One region of the Streptomyces sirii genome, then DNA from elsewhere that is predicted to be linked to it. Evidence: riboswitches for the same ligand, from Rfam matches in the RefSeq annotation. Region 1 holds a riboswitch; each other region holds the start of a gene.
What was found. A riboswitch is a leader RNA that binds a small molecule or an ion and turns the genes downstream of it on or off. The one in region 1 is predicted to bind cobalamin.
Positions count from the first base shown of each region.

Region 2: linked by a shared signal. The riboswitch ahead of cobN (cobaltochelatase subunit CobN) and the one ahead of WAB15_RS13300 (HoxN/HupN/NixA family nickel/cobalt transporter) in region 1 are both predicted to bind cobalamin.
Region 3: linked by a shared signal. The riboswitch ahead of WAB15_RS24195 (FecCD family ABC transporter permease) and the one ahead of WAB15_RS13300 (HoxN/HupN/NixA family nickel/cobalt transporter) in region 1 are both predicted to bind cobalamin.
Region 4: linked by a shared signal. The riboswitch ahead of WAB15_RS10670 (cobalamin biosynthesis protein) and the one ahead of WAB15_RS13300 (HoxN/HupN/NixA family nickel/cobalt transporter) in region 1 are both predicted to bind cobalamin.

Region 1 covers NZ_CP147982.1:2,950,343-2,954,490, forward strand. Annotated here, with positions in the region: gene WAB15_RS13290 (MarR family winged helix-turn-helix transcriptional regulator) at 1-414, shown strand, start outside; gene WAB15_RS13295 (alpha/beta fold hydrolase) at 571-1,419, shown strand; cobalamin riboswitch at 1,555-1,769, shown strand; gene WAB15_RS13300 (HoxN/HupN/NixA family nickel/cobalt transporter) at 1,800-2,951, shown strand; gene WAB15_RS13305 (VOC family protein) at 2,982-3,482, opposite strand; gene WAB15_RS13310 (4-oxalocrotonate tautomerase family protein) at 3,852-4,067, opposite strand.
Region 2 covers NZ_CP147982.1:4,572,893-4,577,040, forward strand. Annotated here, with positions in the region: gene cobN (cobaltochelatase subunit CobN) at 1-1,925, opposite strand, end outside; cobalamin riboswitch at 1,961-2,114, opposite strand; gene cobG (precorrin-3B synthase) at 2,277-3,644, shown strand; gene WAB15_RS20490 (precorrin-8X methylmutase) at 3,641-4,148, shown strand, end outside.
Region 3 covers NZ_CP147982.1:5,340,820-5,344,967, reverse strand. Annotated here, with positions in the region: gene WAB15_RS24215 (DUF1416 domain-containing protein) at 1-77, shown strand, start outside; gene WAB15_RS24210 (hypothetical protein) at 289-519, shown strand; gene WAB15_RS24205 (DsrE family protein) at 636-1,001, opposite strand; gene WAB15_RS24200 (FABP family protein) at 1,342-1,929, shown strand; cobalamin riboswitch at 1,922-2,052, shown strand; gene WAB15_RS24195 (FecCD family ABC transporter permease) at 2,176-3,219, shown strand; gene WAB15_RS24190 (ABC transporter ATP-binding protein) at 3,219-4,028, shown strand; gene WAB15_RS24185 (ABC transporter substrate-binding protein) at 4,037-4,148, shown strand, end outside.
Region 4 covers NZ_CP147982.1:2,343,818-2,347,965, reverse strand. Annotated here, with positions in the region: gene WAB15_RS10680 (putative cobaltochelatase) at 1-139, opposite strand, end outside; gene WAB15_RS10675 (cobyric acid synthase) at 189-1,754, opposite strand; gene WAB15_RS10670 (cobalamin biosynthesis protein) at 1,751-2,734, opposite strand; cobalamin riboswitch at 2,855-3,005, opposite strand; gene WAB15_RS10665 (hypothetical protein) at 3,208-3,648, shown strand; gene WAB15_RS10660 (caspase family protein) at 3,654-4,148, shown strand, end outside.

The sequences.
Region 1 (4,148 bases):
GCGGTGGAACGCGAGCTGACGGGCACGGGCATGACCGCCGGCGAACACGCACTGCTGGACGCCCTGCGCAGCGAAGGCCCCCGGACCGTGCCGCAGTTGGCCCGCTCGATGGGGCTCGACAGACAGCCGGTGCAGCGCTGGGTGAACCACGCCGCGGAGCTGGGCCTGGTCGTGACGGCACCCAACCCGGCACACCGCCGCTCCTCCCTGATCGAGCTCACCGCCGAGGGCGCGGCGGCGATACACGGGATCCAGGAGTTCGAGGCGACGGAGCTGCGGCGACGACTGGCCGACCTGCCCACCGAGGACGTCCGCACGACCCTGCACGTACTCGACCGACTCGGCGAGGAATTCCGGCACCTGGCGAACGGCTCACACGTTCCATCGGAGAATGCCGACATCAACGACAAGTAACAATGACGGCGACACCGCATCCATAAGCAACAAGCACGCAACTACTACCACCCACAACGCAAACTCCACCCACCCGACCAACCCCACCCACTCCGCCCAATCCATCCCAATCCCCACCCACTCCATGCACCTCACGCGCAAAGGACGGTCCGGAGCATGACCCGAGCAATCACCGACTGGTCCGAGGTCGACAACGGCCTCGTGCCGGTCGACGACGGCGAGCTGTTCTACGAGACGGCCGGCTCGGGCCCCGCGGTGGTACTGCTGCACGGCGGCATGCTCGACCAGCACATGTGGGACGAACAGTTCACCTGGCTGGTGAACTCCGGCCTTCGCGCGATCCGCTACGACTTCCGCGGCCACGGCCTGTCCTCCACGGTGGAGGGGGACTACGCCAACCACGACGACCTGTGCACCCTCCTGGACGTGCTCGACGCCCCCAGCGCCGTACTCGTCGGTCTCTCACACGGTGCGCGGGTCGCCCTCGACGCCGCGATAGCCCACCCGGACCGGGTGACGGCCCTCGCGCTCGCCTCCCCCGGCATCAGCGGCCGCGCCTTCACCGACCCCTTCGTCCTGGCGCACATCAAGGAGCAGGTGGCGGCCATCGGCGCACCGGACGGCGCGGAGCGCTATGTCGAGCACTTCCTGCGGATGTGGGTGGACGGTCCGCATCGCGAACCATCCACCGTGCACCCGGGGTTCCGCGAGCGGATGCGCGCCTCGGCCGAGGCCAATGTGGAGGTGCATGCCGACGGGCTGGGCGCCGGAATGCCCCTTGAGGTCGGGGCCGCGGACCGCCTGGGCGAGGTCCGGGTGCCGACGGTCGTCTTCGACGGCGACCTCGACAGTACGGACATCTCCGCCAACGCCCATGCCATAGCGCTGACCGTCCCCGGCGCCCGAAGAGTCCGCATACCGGGCGCTGCCCATATGGTCAATCTGGAGAACACCGCGCTCTTCGACCGCGAACTGCACGCCTTCCTCTCGTCCTTGGACTACTGACCATCCTCGGACTACCCCCGTGATGACCCGGCGCCCCCGTATACCGGCCTGCCGGCACTCCGACTCTCCCTGCGGCCACCGCCCATGAGACCGCCGCTGCCGCTGGTCCGCACCCCCGCCCGTCCTCCTCGGCAGATAGAGTGATCGAGCCGTGGTGATCGGGAAGACCGGTGCCGGACCTTGTGGTCCCAGGCCGGAGCGGCCCTCGCCACTGTGATCGGGGAGTTTCCAGCCCTTTCCGTATGCGCACGGCGTGTACGGCGCCACTGACCGCAGCCCGCGGCCGGGAAGGCGGGGACGGACGCGTGCACCCGTAAGCCAGGAGACCGGCCACGGCATCTCACGAACTGATCCACGAGGTGCTGGAGCGTGACCGCCGGATGGCCCTGTCCACCGATACCCCGAACACCCCTGCCCCCGCCGCGTTCCGCTGGCGCCGGCAGGACACCGTCCGTACCGCCGGCCTGATGGCCGTCATAGCCGGTCTGCACGTCGTCGCCTTCGGCGTGCTCTTCCTGCTCGTCGTCCCGCACCACTACTCCGTCGGAAGCCAGGTCTTCGGCGCCGGACTCGGCGTCACCGCATACACCCTCGGTATGCGGCACGCCTTCGACGCCGACCACATCGCCGCGATCGACAACACCACCCGCAAGCTGATGGCCGACGGCAAGCGGCCGGTCTCGGTGGGCTTCTGGTTCGCGCTCGGCCACTCCAGCGTGGTGGTCGTGATGGCCGCCCTCGTGGCCGGCGGCGCCCAGCTCGCCGGCACCCTGCTCAACGACGAATCCGGCACCCACCAGATCCTCGGCACCATCGGCACCACGGTCTCGGGGACGTTCCTCTACCTCATCGCGGCCCTCAACCTCATCGCACTGGCCGGGATCTGGCGGGTCTTCCGCGGTATGCGCGACGGCCGGTACGACGAGGCCGAGCTGGAGCAGCGCCTGGATTCACGCGGCTTCATGAACCGCTTCCTGGGGCGCTTCACCCGGTCGATCTCCCGCCCCGGCCAGATGTTCCCGCTCGGCTTCCTCTTCGGGCTCGGCTTCGACACCGCGACCGAGGTGACCCTGATGGTGATGGCGGGCAGCGGCGCCGCGGCCGGCCTGCCGTGGTACGCGATCCTGTGCCTGCCGCTGCTGTTCGCCGCCGGGATGAGCCTGTTCGACACCCTCGACGGCACGTTCATGAACTTCGCCTACCAGTGGGCGTTCTCCAACCCGGTGCGCAAGGTCTACTACAACCTCACCATCACCGGCCTGTCGATCGCCGTCGCCTTCTTCATCGGCACGATCGAGCTGGTGACCGTGCTGCACGACAAACTCGCCCTCAACGACCCGCTGACCGGCTGGATCTCCACCCTCGACCTCGACAACGTCGGCTTCATCATCGTCGGCCTGTTCGTCGTGGTGTGGGCCGCGGCGCTGGCGTACTGGCGACTGAGCGGCGTGGAGAAGCGCTGGGCGCAGCGAGCGGAGGCGGCGGACCGGGCGAAGGCGGCAGAGCAGCCGGCACCGGCGCCGGGCTCCTGAGGCACGGCGCGCGGGCCGCGCCTCCTCGTCTCACGTGGCCGAGCCGGCCGCGGCGCCCGTCACCAGATCCGGCCCCCAGCGCTTCAGCGCCACCGCCAGATCCAGCGGCCGCAGCCGGTCCGCCTGCTCCGGCCCCGGCCAGTCCTCCCGCGGAACCCGCCACATCACCTCGAACTCGTTGCCGTCCGGGTCCTTGGCGTAAAGGGACTTGGAGACGAGGTGGTCGGTGGCGCCGACCAGCGCACCGCGCTCACCCAGCCGTGCCTCGGCCGCGGCCAGTTCGCCGAGCGTGCCGACCTCCCAGGCCAGGTGGTACAGCCCGACCCGCCCAGCCTCCGGCCCCGGAGCATCCGCCCCCACCGCGAACAGCCCCAGGTCGTGATCGTTGAGCGAGCCGGGCGCACTGAGGAAGGCCGCCCGCCCCGGTATCTCCACATCCACGGTGAGCCCCAGCGCCCCACCGTAAAAATCAACAGCCCTCGCCACATCCCGGACATACAGCACCGCGTGATTGAGCCGCCGTACAGCCATGAACCCGCTCCCGTTCTCCCGCCACGACACCACGTGACCACTTACTTGAAACTTCAAGATACCGGGAACGATACACACCCCCACACCACAATCAACAGCCCCCGGAGCACCCCGCCCCCACCACCCCACCGCCCCCGGGTACGAAAGAGACCCCCGACTCAAACGAGTCGGGGGCCACCGACCTCACGGTCACCACTGTGGGCACAACAGGCTTCGAACCTGTCGCTGGTGGTGTCGGCCGGGCCGAAGGGAGGAGTCGGTGCTGAGCATGCCGGTCGTCGCCTGTGATGTCGCCGAGTAGGCACTCCAGGTCACGGATGTACTACTGCCCGGCAATCGACAGGAGCTCGAAGACTCGTGCCGGCTGGGCTAGCCGACCCTCTTGGCCTTAACGTCTTCGGCCGTCAGAGCCTTACCGCCGACTGCCCATTCGCCGCTGGGTGTCTCGGTGATCACGACGTGCGTCACCGGCCGCAGCGCCTCGCCCTCGATGGCGATCAACGCCTCGGAGACACCTTCGACCATCTTCTGCTTCTCTTCGGGCGTGAACACTCCTGCGATCACCTTGATGTCGATGAATGGCATCGGATGCCTCCCACATGATGGCGAGATCGAGCCGTCTTGCCGCTCTGGATACCAGGGCCGAATGCGGTGGGGTTTCGCCAG
Region 2 (4,148 bases), 1.6 Mb from region 1:
TCGTGGTCGAGCTTGGCGGCCTGGATCAGCGTCCAGATCTGGGAGCGGATCGCGGGCAGCTTGGCCGGGTCCATGGAGGAGATCGCCGCGTACTCGTCGAGCAGCTGCTCCAGGCGCGCGATGTCGCCGTAGGACTCGGCGCGGGCCATCGGCGGGACGAGATGGTCGACGAGGGTGGCGTGGACCCGGCGCTTGGCCTGGGTGCCCTCGCCCGGGTCGTTGACCAGGAAGGGGTAGACGAGCGGGAGGTCGCCGAGCGCGGCGTCCGGGCCGCAGGCGGCGGACAGTCCCGCGTTCTTGCCGGGCAGCCACTCCAGGTTGCCGTGCTTGCCCAGGTGGACCATGGCGTCGGCGCCGAAGCCGCCGTCCTCCTGGGAGGCCGCGATCCAGCGGTAGGCCGCCAAGTAGTGGTGCGAGGGGGGCAGATCGGGGTCGTGGTAGATCGCGATCGGGTTCTCGCCGAAGCCGCGCGGCGGCTGGATGAGGATCAGGAGATTGCCGCGGCGCAGGGCGGCCAGGACGATGTCGCCGTCGGGGTCGCGGCCCGGCTCGCCCGTGTGGCTGCGGTCGAGGAACATCTCGCCCGGCGCCGGCCCCCAGTGCTCCTCGACGGCGTCGCGCAGCTCCTGCGGCAGCGTGGCGTACCAGCGCCGGTAGTCCGCGGCCGGGATGCGGACCGGGTTGCGGGACAGCTGCTCCTCGGTGAGCCACTCCTGGTCGTGGCCGCCGGCCTCGATGAGGGCGTAGATCAGCTCGTCGCCGTCGCCGGACTCCAGACCGGGGACGGGCTCGGCGGTCTCGTCGCCGAAGTCGTAGCCCTCCGCCCGGAGGCGGCGCAGCAGAGCGACCGCGCTGGCCGGGGTGTCCAGGCCGACGGCGTTGCCGATGCGGGAGTGCTTGGTCGGGTAGGCGGAGAGCACCAGCGCCAGGCGCTTGTCGCCGGCCGGGATGTGGCGCAGCCGGGCGTGGCGTACGGCGATGCCGGCGACGCGGGCGGCGCGCTCGGGGTCGGCGACGTACACCGGCAGACCGTCCTCGTCGACCTCCTTGAAGGAGAACGGGACGGTGATCAGACGCCCGTCGAACTCGGGGACGGCGATCTGGCTGGCGGCGTCCAGGGGGGACAGCCCCTCGTCGTTCTCCTCCCAGGCGCTGCGCGATCCGGTCAGGCACAGGGCCTGGAGGATCGGCACGTCGAGCGCGGCGAGCGCGCCCGCGTCCCAGGACTCGTCGTCGCCGCCGGCGGAGGCCTCGGCGGGCTTGGTGCCGCCGGCGGCCAGGACGGTGGTGACGATCGCGTCGGCCGGGCGGAGGGCGTCGATCAGCTCCGCCTCGGGTGCGCGCAGCGAGGCGACGAAGAGCGGGCGGGCGCGGCCGCCGGCCGCCTCGATCTGCTCGCACAGGGTCCGCACGAAGGCGGTGTTGCCGCTCATGTGGTGAGCGCGGTAGTAGAGCACGGCGACCAGCGGGCCGCTGTCGTTGCGGCTCTCCCGGTCGAGGGGGCCCCAGGTGGGCGCGGGCGCCGGCGGCTCGAAGCCGTGGCCGGTCAGCAGGACGGTGTCGGAGAGGAATCGGGCGAGCTGGTCGAGGTTGGCGGGGCCGCCGTGCGCGAGGTAGGCGTGCGCCTCGGCCGCGATGCCGACGGGGACCGTGGACTGCTCCATGAGCTGGGCGTCGGGGGCCTGTTCACCGGTGAGCACGACGACCGGCCGGTGCTGGTCCTCGGCGAGCAGCAGGTCCAGCCCCTCCTGCCAGGCGCGGATGCCGCCGAGGAGGCGTACGACGACGAGGTCGGTGCCCTCCAGCAGCGCGGGCAGCTCGGCCACGTCGAGGCGGGCGGGGTTGGCGAGACGGTACGGCACCGGGCCCGTGGCCGCGCGGGCGCTGAGCAGGTCGGTGTCGGAGGTCGACAGCAGCAGAAGCATGCGAGCGCAGGCCTTCCTCGGGGTGTCCGCGCCCCGGGTGGTCGTATGGACGGCGGGAGTTCCTGGCTCACCCGGCGCCGGCCGGGTTCACAGTGGCGGGACCGCGCCGGATTCTCACCGGGCTTCCTCCCTTGGGCGCCGTCGCTGGCGTCCGGTGGGCCAGCCGACCCACCGACCTGCATAGTAAGGGCTGCGGACGGCCAAGGTAAGCGGGCCCTGGGGCCGACCGCCGCGGACCGCTCCGCTCCGCCCGGGCCGGGTCCGCGGCCGCGTAGGTGGCCGGTCGGCGACCGGTCCGTGGCCGGATCCGCCCCGGATCGGCCGCCCGGCGTCGTGGGTATGCTCGCCGCCATGCCGCCCTCCCCCTCGATCCGGCCCCTGGGGTCCGAACCGCCCCTACGGGACCGCGGTGACGCCTGCCCGGGGGCGCTGCGGCTGCACCCGGCGGCCGACGGGCGACTGGCCCGAGTGCGGGTAGTCGCAGGTGACTTGACGGTACGTCAGGCCGAGGCGTTGGCCGACGCCGCGGACACTCTCGGGGACGGCCGGCTCTCCCTGACGTCCCGGGGGAACGTGGAACTGCGCGGCCTTGCCGAGGACTGCGGCGGCCCGCTCGCCGCTCTGCTGCGCGACGCCGGTCTGCTCCCCTCCGAACACCACGAACGCATCCGCAACATCCTCGCCTCCCCGCTGGCCGGGCTGGACCGGCACACCCCTGCTGACGTGCGGTTGTGGGCCCGTGACCTGGACTCTTCGCTCTGCGCGAGCCGGTCGGCGACCGCGCTGTCCGGCCGTTTCCTCTTCGTCCTGGACGACGGACGGGGCGATGTGGCGGCGCTGGGCGGGGATGTGAGCTTGGTCGCAGAACCCTCCACGGTGGCCGGGCGGACCGGCTCCGGCGCCGGTGGCACCGCGCTGCTGCGGGTCGGTGACGATCCGGCGGCGCTGCGGATCGCCGGCCCGGACGCACCGCGCGCCGCGCTCACCGCCGCCCTGACGTTCCTGGACACCGCCGCGGCGAGCGGTAGCGGCGCCTGGCGGATCCGCGAACTGCCGGACGAGCACACGCTGACGGCCCGGCACGTCGCCGAGCGGCTACGAGCGGCGGGCATCACGGCGGAGCATGTGACGGACGGGGCAGGGGCTCTGCGCTCGGTGACCGCGCACGCCGAGGAGTTCCCGGACTCCTCCACCCCGGGGGTGGTCGAGGGCGCCGACGGCCGCCGGGCCCTGTGCGTGCTGGCTCCGCTGGGCCGGCTGAGCACCGCCCAGTGGCGCCTGCTCACCGCCATCGCCGCCCAGGACGGCTCCGGTGCACTGCGCCTGACGCCCTGGCGCGGAATCGTCCTGCCCGGTCTGCCGGCCGCCGCGGCCGCCGCCCGGTCGGCCGAGCTGTCCGCCGCCGGCCTGGTCACCGACCCGTCCTCTCCCTGGCACCGCCTCGGCGCGTGCACCGGCCGCCCCGGCTGCGCCAAGTCCCTTACGGACGTCCGCGCGGACGCCGCGGCCGCGGTCGCCGCGGGCGCGCGGACGCCGGACGGCGGCCCGGCCCCGGCCGCCTGGGCGGGCGGCGCGCCCGTCCACTGGTCCGGCTGCGAGCGCCGCTGCGGCCACCCTCACGGCACCTGGGTCGACGTCCTGGCAACGGCCGACGGCTACCAGATATCGGTCGTACGGCCGGATGCACCACCAGCAACACAAGAAACGAGGCCACAGTGACCGCCTTCGACTACGAGAAGGACGGTGCGGCGATCTACCGCCAGTCCTTCGCCACGATCCGCGCCGAGGCGGACCTCGCCGGGCTGCCCGCCGACGTCAGTCGGGTGGCGGTCCGGATGATCCACGCCTGCGGCATGGTCGACCTCGTACGCGATCTGGCGTTCACCCCCGAGGTGGTGGCCAACGCCCGCAAGGCGCTGCGCGCCGGTGCGCCGATCCTGTGCGACGCCAACATGGTCGCCAGCGGCGTCACCCGCAAGCGGCTGCCGGCCGACAACGAGGTGCTGTGCACGCTCGCCGACCCGTCGGTGCCGGAGCTGGCCGCCCGGATGGGCACCACCCGCAGCGCCGCCGCGCTGGAGCTGTGGCGTGACCGCATGGAGGGCGCCGTGGTGGCCGTCGGCAACGCGCCCACCGCGCTCTTCCGGCTGCTGGAGATGATCGAGGAGGGGGCACCCCGCCCTGCCGCCGTCCTCGGCATACCCGTCGGCTTCATCGGCGCGG
Region 3 (4,148 bases), 2.4 Mb from region 1:
TGGTCCCGGGCGGCACCGCGGACCGCACCGTCGTCGCCCAGAAGGGCGGCCTGGCGGAGGTCGCCATCGCCGTCTGACGGCGGCCTTCGGGCACCTTCGTACGGCCGGAGGGCCGCACCCCAGAGGTTTGGACGCCTTTGCGGGGGTGCGGCCCTTCGGCGTGCCCGGGGGGGACGGAACGGGCCTTCGCGGCGGCTTCTTTCCGCCTCGCCGCGGACTTACCGTGGAGCTATGGACAGCCGCCGCCGGTCGCCCGCCGAGCGCCGCCACCGCCGCTACTTCGTGCTGATGGGCGTGTGCCTGGTGCTTTTCGTGCTGGCGTGGGGCGTGGTGCGGCTGTGGTCGGTGCCGGCCGCGGTGGGCATGTGCCTGGTCGCCATGGTCATCCCGCCGATCGCGGCGATCATCGGCAACCGCCGGGAGCCCGGCGAACGCTGGTGGGACGAGTCGGGCGACCCCGAGTCCGACCGCTGGTGGCGCGAGCTGGACGACCGGGGCGACGACAAGCATCCGCGGTAGACGGCCCGGCGCGGCGCCCGGCTGCCGGACACGCTCAGTACACCAGCGCCCGGTGCGCGTCCGTCGGGGCCACGGTCAGTACACCAGCGCCCGGTGCGCGTCCGTCGGGACCACGGTCAGTACACCAGCGCCTGCACGTCATCCGGCATGATCTCGCTGACGAAGAGCTGGGAGCCGGCGATGCCCGCCCCCTCGATCAGGTCCTTCTGCTCGATGTTCCGCCGGGCCGCGCACTGGGTGCACACCGTGATCGCCCCGCCGCCCGCGCGGATCCCGTCGATCAGCTCCGGCAGCGGCGCGGCGTGCGGCAGCTCGAACTCGGCCGCCCGCCCCGGCAGCGCGAACCACACCGACTCCCCGGTCAGCCACAGCGACACCTCGACGCCGCTGGCCACCGCCACCGCCGCCACCGTGAACGCCTGCGAGCAGCGCTCGGGCGCGTCCGCACCCGCCGTCACCTTGATCACGAGCTTCTTCGCCATAAGGCAAGAGTAGAGCGGGCACCGGCGCGATGCGGGTGCCCTCTGCTCCTTTAGAGCTTGGGGGACGACCTCACAGCGCCGCCGTTCCCCGCGCCGACTAGACTCGCAGGCGGTCCGTTACACCCTCACTCCGTCCAAGGAGCGCGCTCGTGCTTGAGGCATTCTTCACCACCCTGCTGGTTCTGGTCGGCGTCGGCGTGATCGCGTTCGCCGGTCTGACCTGGAAGAAGCTGTACCAGGGCCAGCGCTGAGCGGCCTGCGCGCCGCCCAGCTCCGCCCTTCGCCGCAGCGCTTCGCGCACCCCTGCCGACTGCCCCCTCAATAGATCGCCTGAGCTGTCATGATCGAGATCCCGTCCGACCTGAACCCGGCCTTGGTGCCGCTCGCCTTCCTCCTCGGCCGCTGGGAGGGCGCCGGCGTCGCCGACTTCCCCGGCACCGAGAAGTGCAACTTCGGGCAGGAGGTCGTCTTCGCCCACGACGGCCGCGACTTCCTGGAGTACACCTCGCACAGCTGGGTGCTCGACGGCGAGGGCAACAAGGTCCGCCCACTGGAGACCGAGAGCGGCTACTGGCGCGTCGACGCGGACCGCAAGGTCGAGATCGTCATGATCCGCGACCAGGGCGTGGTGGAGGTCTGGTACGGCGAGCTGGCCGACAAGAAGCCGCAGATCGACCTGGCCACCGACGCCGTCGCCCGCACCGCCGCCTCCGGCCCGTACAGCGGCGGCAAGCGGCTCTACGGCTACGTCAAGGGCGACCTGATGTGGGTCGGCGAGAAGTCCACCCCGGACGTGCCGCTGCGCCCGTACATGTCGGCGCACCTGAAGAAGGTCGCCGGTCTGAAGGAGTGGGCCGAGAGCCTGCCCGACGACATGCCGGACGGGGTCGCCTTCTTCAACCCGGACGGCACCCCGTACCAGGGCTGACCGGCCCTTTCGTGTGACGCGCCCCGCGGGGGAAGTCCGGTGAGAGTCCGGCGCTGACCCGCAACGGTAAGCGGAAGACCCCTTCCGCAAGCCCGATCGCCCGCGGCGGCGCCCGATCCTTTCAACTCGCCGTGGACTGCGAGGGGACGCCGCCGTTGCCTTCGGGCGCCTCCCGGTGTGAGCCGGGGCGCTCCGGCCGCCGCTCCCTTCCCTGCGCCCTCGGCCCGAGCCGAAGGCGCAGGTCCCTTGGCACCCCCCGCCCGAACCACCCCCCTGGTGGCCGCGCTGTGCGCCGTCCTCCTCTGCTCCCTGCTGTGCGGCGTCGGCCTCGGCGCCGCCGGGGTGAGCTGGGCGCAGGTGCTGCGCTACCTCGGTGCCGGGCTGACCGGCGGCACCCTCGCGCCCGACGAGGTCGCCCCGTACACCATCGTGTGGCAGCTGCGCTTCCCCCGGGCGCTGCTGGCCGCGGTCGTCGGCGCCGGGCTGGCCGGCGTCGGCGTCGCCGTCCAGGCGCTGGTCCGCAACGCCCTCGCCGACCCGTTCGTCCTCGGCATCTCCTCCGGCGCGGCCGTCGGCGCCAACGCCGTCCTGCTCTTCGGGGCGCTGGGCGCACTGGGCGTCTGGGCGCTGTCGGCGTCGGCGTTCGCCTCCGCGCTGCTGGCCATGGCCCTGGTGTACGCGGCGGCCCGCACCGCCCATGGGCTGACCCCGCTGCGGCTGGTGCTGACCGGCACCGCGATGTACTACGGCTTCTCCGCCCTCACCACCTTGATGGTCTTCACCGCCGACCGCGGCGAGGCGGCCCGCTCGGCGATGATGTGGCTGCTGGGGAGCCTGAGCGGGGCCGGCTGGGGCTCGCTGCCGATCGCCGCGGTCGCGGTGGCCGCCGCGCTGGCCCGTCTGCTGCTGACCGCGGGCCGGCTGAACGCGCTGGCCATGGGGGACGAGACGGCCGCCGCCCTGGGCGTGGACGCCGGTCGGATGCGCCGCGAGCTGTTCGTGATCGCGGCCGCCGTCACCGGCGCGGTGGTCGCGGTCAGCGGCGCGATCGGCTTCGTCGGGCTGATGGTGCCGCATGTGGCCCGGATGCTGGTCGGTGCCGACCACCGCCGGGTGCTGGCCGTCGCTCCGCTGCTCGGGGCGGTGCTGCTGGTGTGGGTGGACACCCTGTCCCGGGTGCTGCTGGCACCCGTCGAACTGCCGGTCGGGGTGATCACCGCCGTGATCGGCGTGCCCTGCTTCATCGCGCTGATGCGGCGGCGCGGCTACAGCTTCTCGGGCGGTGCCTGATGCGGGTCGACATCGAGGACGTGTCGGTGGACGTGGCGGGCGTCCGCCTCCTGTCCGACATCACCCTGCGCGCGGGCAGCGGCCGGTTCATCGGGCTGGTCGGCCCCAACGGCAGCGGCAAGTCCACCCTGCTGCGCTGCGTCTACCGCGCGCTGCGCCCGTCCGCCGGCACCGTACGGCTCGACGGCGCCGAGCTGGCCGCCATGACCGCCCGCGAGCAGGCCCGGCGCCTGGCCGTGCTCCCCCAGGAGACCGCCACCGACTTCGACTTCACCGCCGCCGAGGTCGTCGCGATGGGGCGGCTGCCGCACCAGCGCGGCGGCTCCGGGCGCCCCGGCGCCGCCGACCGGGAGATCTGTGCGGCGGCGCTGTCGCGCACCGGCACCGGTCACCTGGCCGACCGCGGCTTTACGAGCCTGTCCGGCGGCGAGAAGCAGCGGGTGCTGATCGCCCGCGCGCTGGCCCAGCGGCCCAGGGTGCTGGTGCTCGACGAGCCCACCAACCACCTCGACATCGCACAGCAGTTGGAGGTGCTCGCGCTCGTACGGGGCTGGGGGCGCCCCGGGGACGGGGCCGAGGGCGGGGTGACCGTGCTCGCCGCCCTGCACGACCTCAATCTGGCCGCCGTCCACTGCGACGAGCTGTACGTCGTCGCCGGCGGCCGCATCGTCGCCTCCGGCGCCCCGCACGACGTACTGACCGAGGAGCTGCTCGCCGAGGTCTTCCACGTCCGCGCGCACCGCGTCACGCACCCCGAATCCGGCGCCGTGCAACTGCTCTTCGACCGCATCGCCCCGACCACCCCGTGAGGACCACCATGCGCATCCACCGCCCGGCCGCCCTGCTCGCCGTCCTCGCCCTCGCCCTGACCGGCTGCGGGGCCGAGGTCGCCCCGGACCGCGCCGCCGGCAGGTCCGCCGACGGCCACT
Region 4 (4,148 bases), 610 kb from region 1:
CGGTGCCCTTCTCGCCGCGTACCAGCACACCGCCGACCGCGGGGCTCACCGCGTTCAGCAGCAGCGCGAGCCGCAGGTCGTCCATCCCCACGACCGCGGTGAAGGGGTACTGCGGGGTCGTGTTGTGCACCGTTGTCATGCCTTGTCATCCTCCACGTCGCCGGCCCGATCCGTCCCATGCGTACCCCTCATGGCGCCCCCGGAGGCACGAACGGCAGCCCCTCCGGCACCCCTTCCTCGATCAGCCGGAGCAGCGCGTCGGTGTCCGCGTGCTCCTCGATCAGATCGCCCAGCCGGTCCAGCTGCTCCTCGCGCAGACCGGCGAAGCTCGTGTCGGGGGCCGGGACGAAGGCCCGCCCCGCGTCCGCCGCCACCCGCCGCAGGAACGCCCGGCGGAAGCCGTCGCTCTCCAGCGAGCCGTGCCAGTGCGTGCCCCATACGGAGCCGACCCGGCAGCCGTCGAGGCCGTGCCCTCGGCCATCGGACATGAACGCCTCGTCGCCGCCGGTCACTTCGGCGACGCCGTGGTGGATCTCGTACCCCTCCACCGGCTCGCCCAGCGCCACGCCGGCCGGCCGCGCGAGGGTCTTCTCCGCCGCGAACCGCACCCGTACGGGCAGCAGTCCCAGTCCTTCGACCGTGCCCGCCCTCGACTCGACCTCGTCCTCGATGCGCTCGCCCAGCATCTGGAAGCCGCCGCAGATACCCAGCACCGGGCGGCCCTCGGCGGCCCGCCGGACGATCGCGTCCGCGAGGCCGCGCTCGCGCAGCCACGCAAGCGCCCGGACGGTGCCCCGGGTCCCCGGCAGCACCACCAGATCCGCGTCGGCCAGTTCCTCGGCCCGGTCCACGAACCGCACCACCACGCCCGGTTCGGCGGCCAGCGCGTCCACGTCCGTGAAGTTCGACATCAGCGGGACGGCGGCGACCGCGACCCGCAGCACATCGGCGCCGTGCGGCGGCGCCACCACGCTCTCGCGGACCGCACCGCGCAGTGAGAACCGCAGGCCGTCCTCCTCGTCGATGCCCAGCCCGTGCGCGAACGGCAGCACGCCCAGCGTCGGCCGCCCGCTCAGACGCCGCATCATCTCCAGGCCGGGCTCCAAAAGCGTCACATCGCCCCGGAACTTGTTGACGAGGTACCCCGCCACCAGCGCCTGGTCCTCCTTCGACAGCAGCGCGGTGGTGCCGAAGAAGGACGCGAACACCCCGCCGCGGTCGATGTCGCCGACCACGACGACCGGTATCCGGGCGGCCCGGGCGATGCCCATGTTGACGATGTCGGTGCGCCGCAGGTTGATCTCGGCGGGGCTGCCGGCGCCCTCGCAGATCACCGCGTCATGGGTACGCCGCAGCTCGGCCAGGCAGTCGGTCACCGTGCCGAGCAACTGCTCCTGCCGGCCCGCGTGGTAGCCGCGGGCACTGAGCTCGCCGACCGGCTTGCCCAGCAGCACCACCTGGCTGCTGCGGTCGCCGCCCGGCTTGAGCAGCACGGGGTTCATCAGCGCGGTCGGCTCCACCCGCGCCGCGGCGGCCTGCATCGCCTGGGCCCGGCCGATCTCCGCGCCCTCGCGCGTGACGAACGAGTTCAGCGACATGTTCTGCGCCTTGAAGGGCGCCACCCGCACGCCCTGGCGCACCAGCCAGCGGCAGATCCCCGCCGTCACCACGCTCTTGCCGGCGTCCGACGTCGTACCGGCCACCAACAGGCCCCCGCCGACGGTCCCGCCGGACACCTTGCTCCGCCCGTTCACCGGCTCTTCCTCCCGCTCCCGCGGCGCGCCGCGCTCCTGTGGGACACCGCGCCCGCCACCAGCCGCCCCGCCACCGTCGTCGCCAGCGCCAGCGCGCTCACCTTCCGCGACAGCCGTACCGCCCGCTCGATGTCGCCCGCCGCGACCGGCCGCGCCCCGCCGTTGAGCACCGGGCGGTGCTCGACCCGCCCGCCGTACGCCAGCGTGCCGCCCAGTCGGACGCCCAGCGCACCCGCGAACGACGCCTCCACCGGGCCCGCGTTGGGGCTCGGGTGCGCCCCGCCGTCCGCCCGCCAGGCCCGCAGCGCGCCGCGCCGGTCGGGGCCGGCGAGCACGGCCAGGGTGGCCGTCAACCGGGAGCCGGGCCAGCCGGCGAGGTCGTCGAGCCGGGCCGAGGCCCAGCCGAAGCGGCGGTGGCGCGGCGACTTGTGACCCACCATCGCGTCCAGCGTGTTCACCGCCCGGAACGCCACCAGGCCGGGCACCCCGCCGAGCGCGCCCCACACCAGGGCGCCCACCACCGCGTCCGAGGTGTTCTCGGCGACCGACTCCACCACCGCGCGGGCCAACTGGGGCCCGTCCAGCGCCTGCGGATCGCGCCCGCACAGATGCGGCAGCCGCTCCCGCGCCACGTCCAGATCGCCCGCCGTGAGCGCTCCGCCGACGGCGCGTGCCTCCCGGCCCAGCGAGGTGCCGCCCAGCACGGCCCAGACCGTCGCCGCGGTCAGTGCGACCCGGGCGCCGCGGGAGCGTCCCGCGGCGCGCTGGAGCAGGGCGGCTCCGGCGGCCGCACCGCCCGCGCACAGCACGGCATGTGCCGCGCCGTACCCGCGGTGGTCGCGCCACAGCCGGCGCTCCACGGCGCCCGCGGCCCGGCCGAACGCGGCCACCGGATGGCCGCGCCGCGGATCCGCCGCGATCAGGTCGGCGAGGAAGCCCAGGGCCGCGCCGCACGCGTATCCCGCGTGTTCGCCGCGCATCGGGTCAGACCGCCGGAAGGGGCCCTGTGGGGCCGTGCAGTGGTGCTCTCGAAGGGCAGCCGGGCATGGCGGTATGTCCTCACTCAGGGTCCGCGCCCTGGCTCGACGTGACGGCGACAAGAGTCTCCTGGCTCCCGGATCGGCGTGGCCCCCGGCCTTCCAGTCCTGGTACGCCGTCAGACGTACGCGAGGCGGACCGTGGCCTTCGCTGGAGGAACGCTCCCCGGTGACAGTGGCGGGACCGCGCCGGATTCTCACCGGACTTCCTCATCTGTCGCCGATTGGCTCCGGCAGTCCACCACGCCCCGCGAACGCCCGTCAACTCATCCTTGACCTGCGACGCTGCCCCGTGGCAGGCGCTGTGGCACACGCCACAGGGTGGCGGCCGCGTCACAGACGGTTGCCTGAGCCCCTGATCCCACGTCACTATCTGTTGCACGGGGGCGAAGGGGCCGCCGGAAGGGGGCTGGGGGATGCCGGAGAGCGCCGGTCATCACGAGATCCGCATCAGGATCACGGGGACGAACAATCCGCAGCAGGACATCGACGACCTCCAGGTGTGGCTGGAGCGCGAACCCTGGCTGAGCCGCCGGGACCACACGTGGGAGCAGCGGCCGCGCCCCGCCCAGGACGCGGCCGGCACGGACGGCGCCGCCGCGGCCGGCCCCGGCGACATGGCCGTGGGAGTGGACGACCTGATCCTGGTGATCGTCGGCGCGGTCGCCGCCGAGGTCACGAAGGGGCTGGGCATCGCCCTGCGGGAGTGGCTGCGGCGCCGCAAGGAGGAGCGGGCCGAGGGCGAGGCGCCCGCCGTCGACGCCGGCACGGGCGGTGAGCTGCAGGCGGTCGGCGACACCGACCGCCCCGATCCGGGCGGACCGGCACGTGAGGGCGGCAGCACCGGCGAGGGCTGACCCGGATGTCCGAATACGACGCGCGGGGAAAGATCAACCGGGCGCTGCTGGTCTGTGTCCATGACTACACGACCCTGACCGGCCTGCCGGCGGTGGAGGACAACGCCACCGAGCTGCGGCGGGCGCTGACCGCCACGGACCTGTTCACCGCCGACGAGGTCGAGCTCTGCCGCCCCGCGGAGCCCTGGGAGCTGGGGCAGGCCCTCAAGGCCGCCGCCGACGAGGCCCGCGGTCTGCTGCTGGTGCACTTCTCCGGCCACGGCCGGGTCGGCAGCGACGGCGGCGATCTGCAGCTGATGGTCGGCGCCTCGGTGCCCCGGCAGAGCCACACCACCGTCTCCTGGCAGGACATGGTGCTCTCCTGCCTCGACAACGCGCGGGCCGAGCGCATCGTGATCGTCCTGGAGTGCTGCTACGCCGGCAACGCCGACGGCGCCTTCCACTCCCTGCGCAAGCCCGTGTCGCTGCTGATGGCCGCCCAGCCCAACCGCCGGATCTTC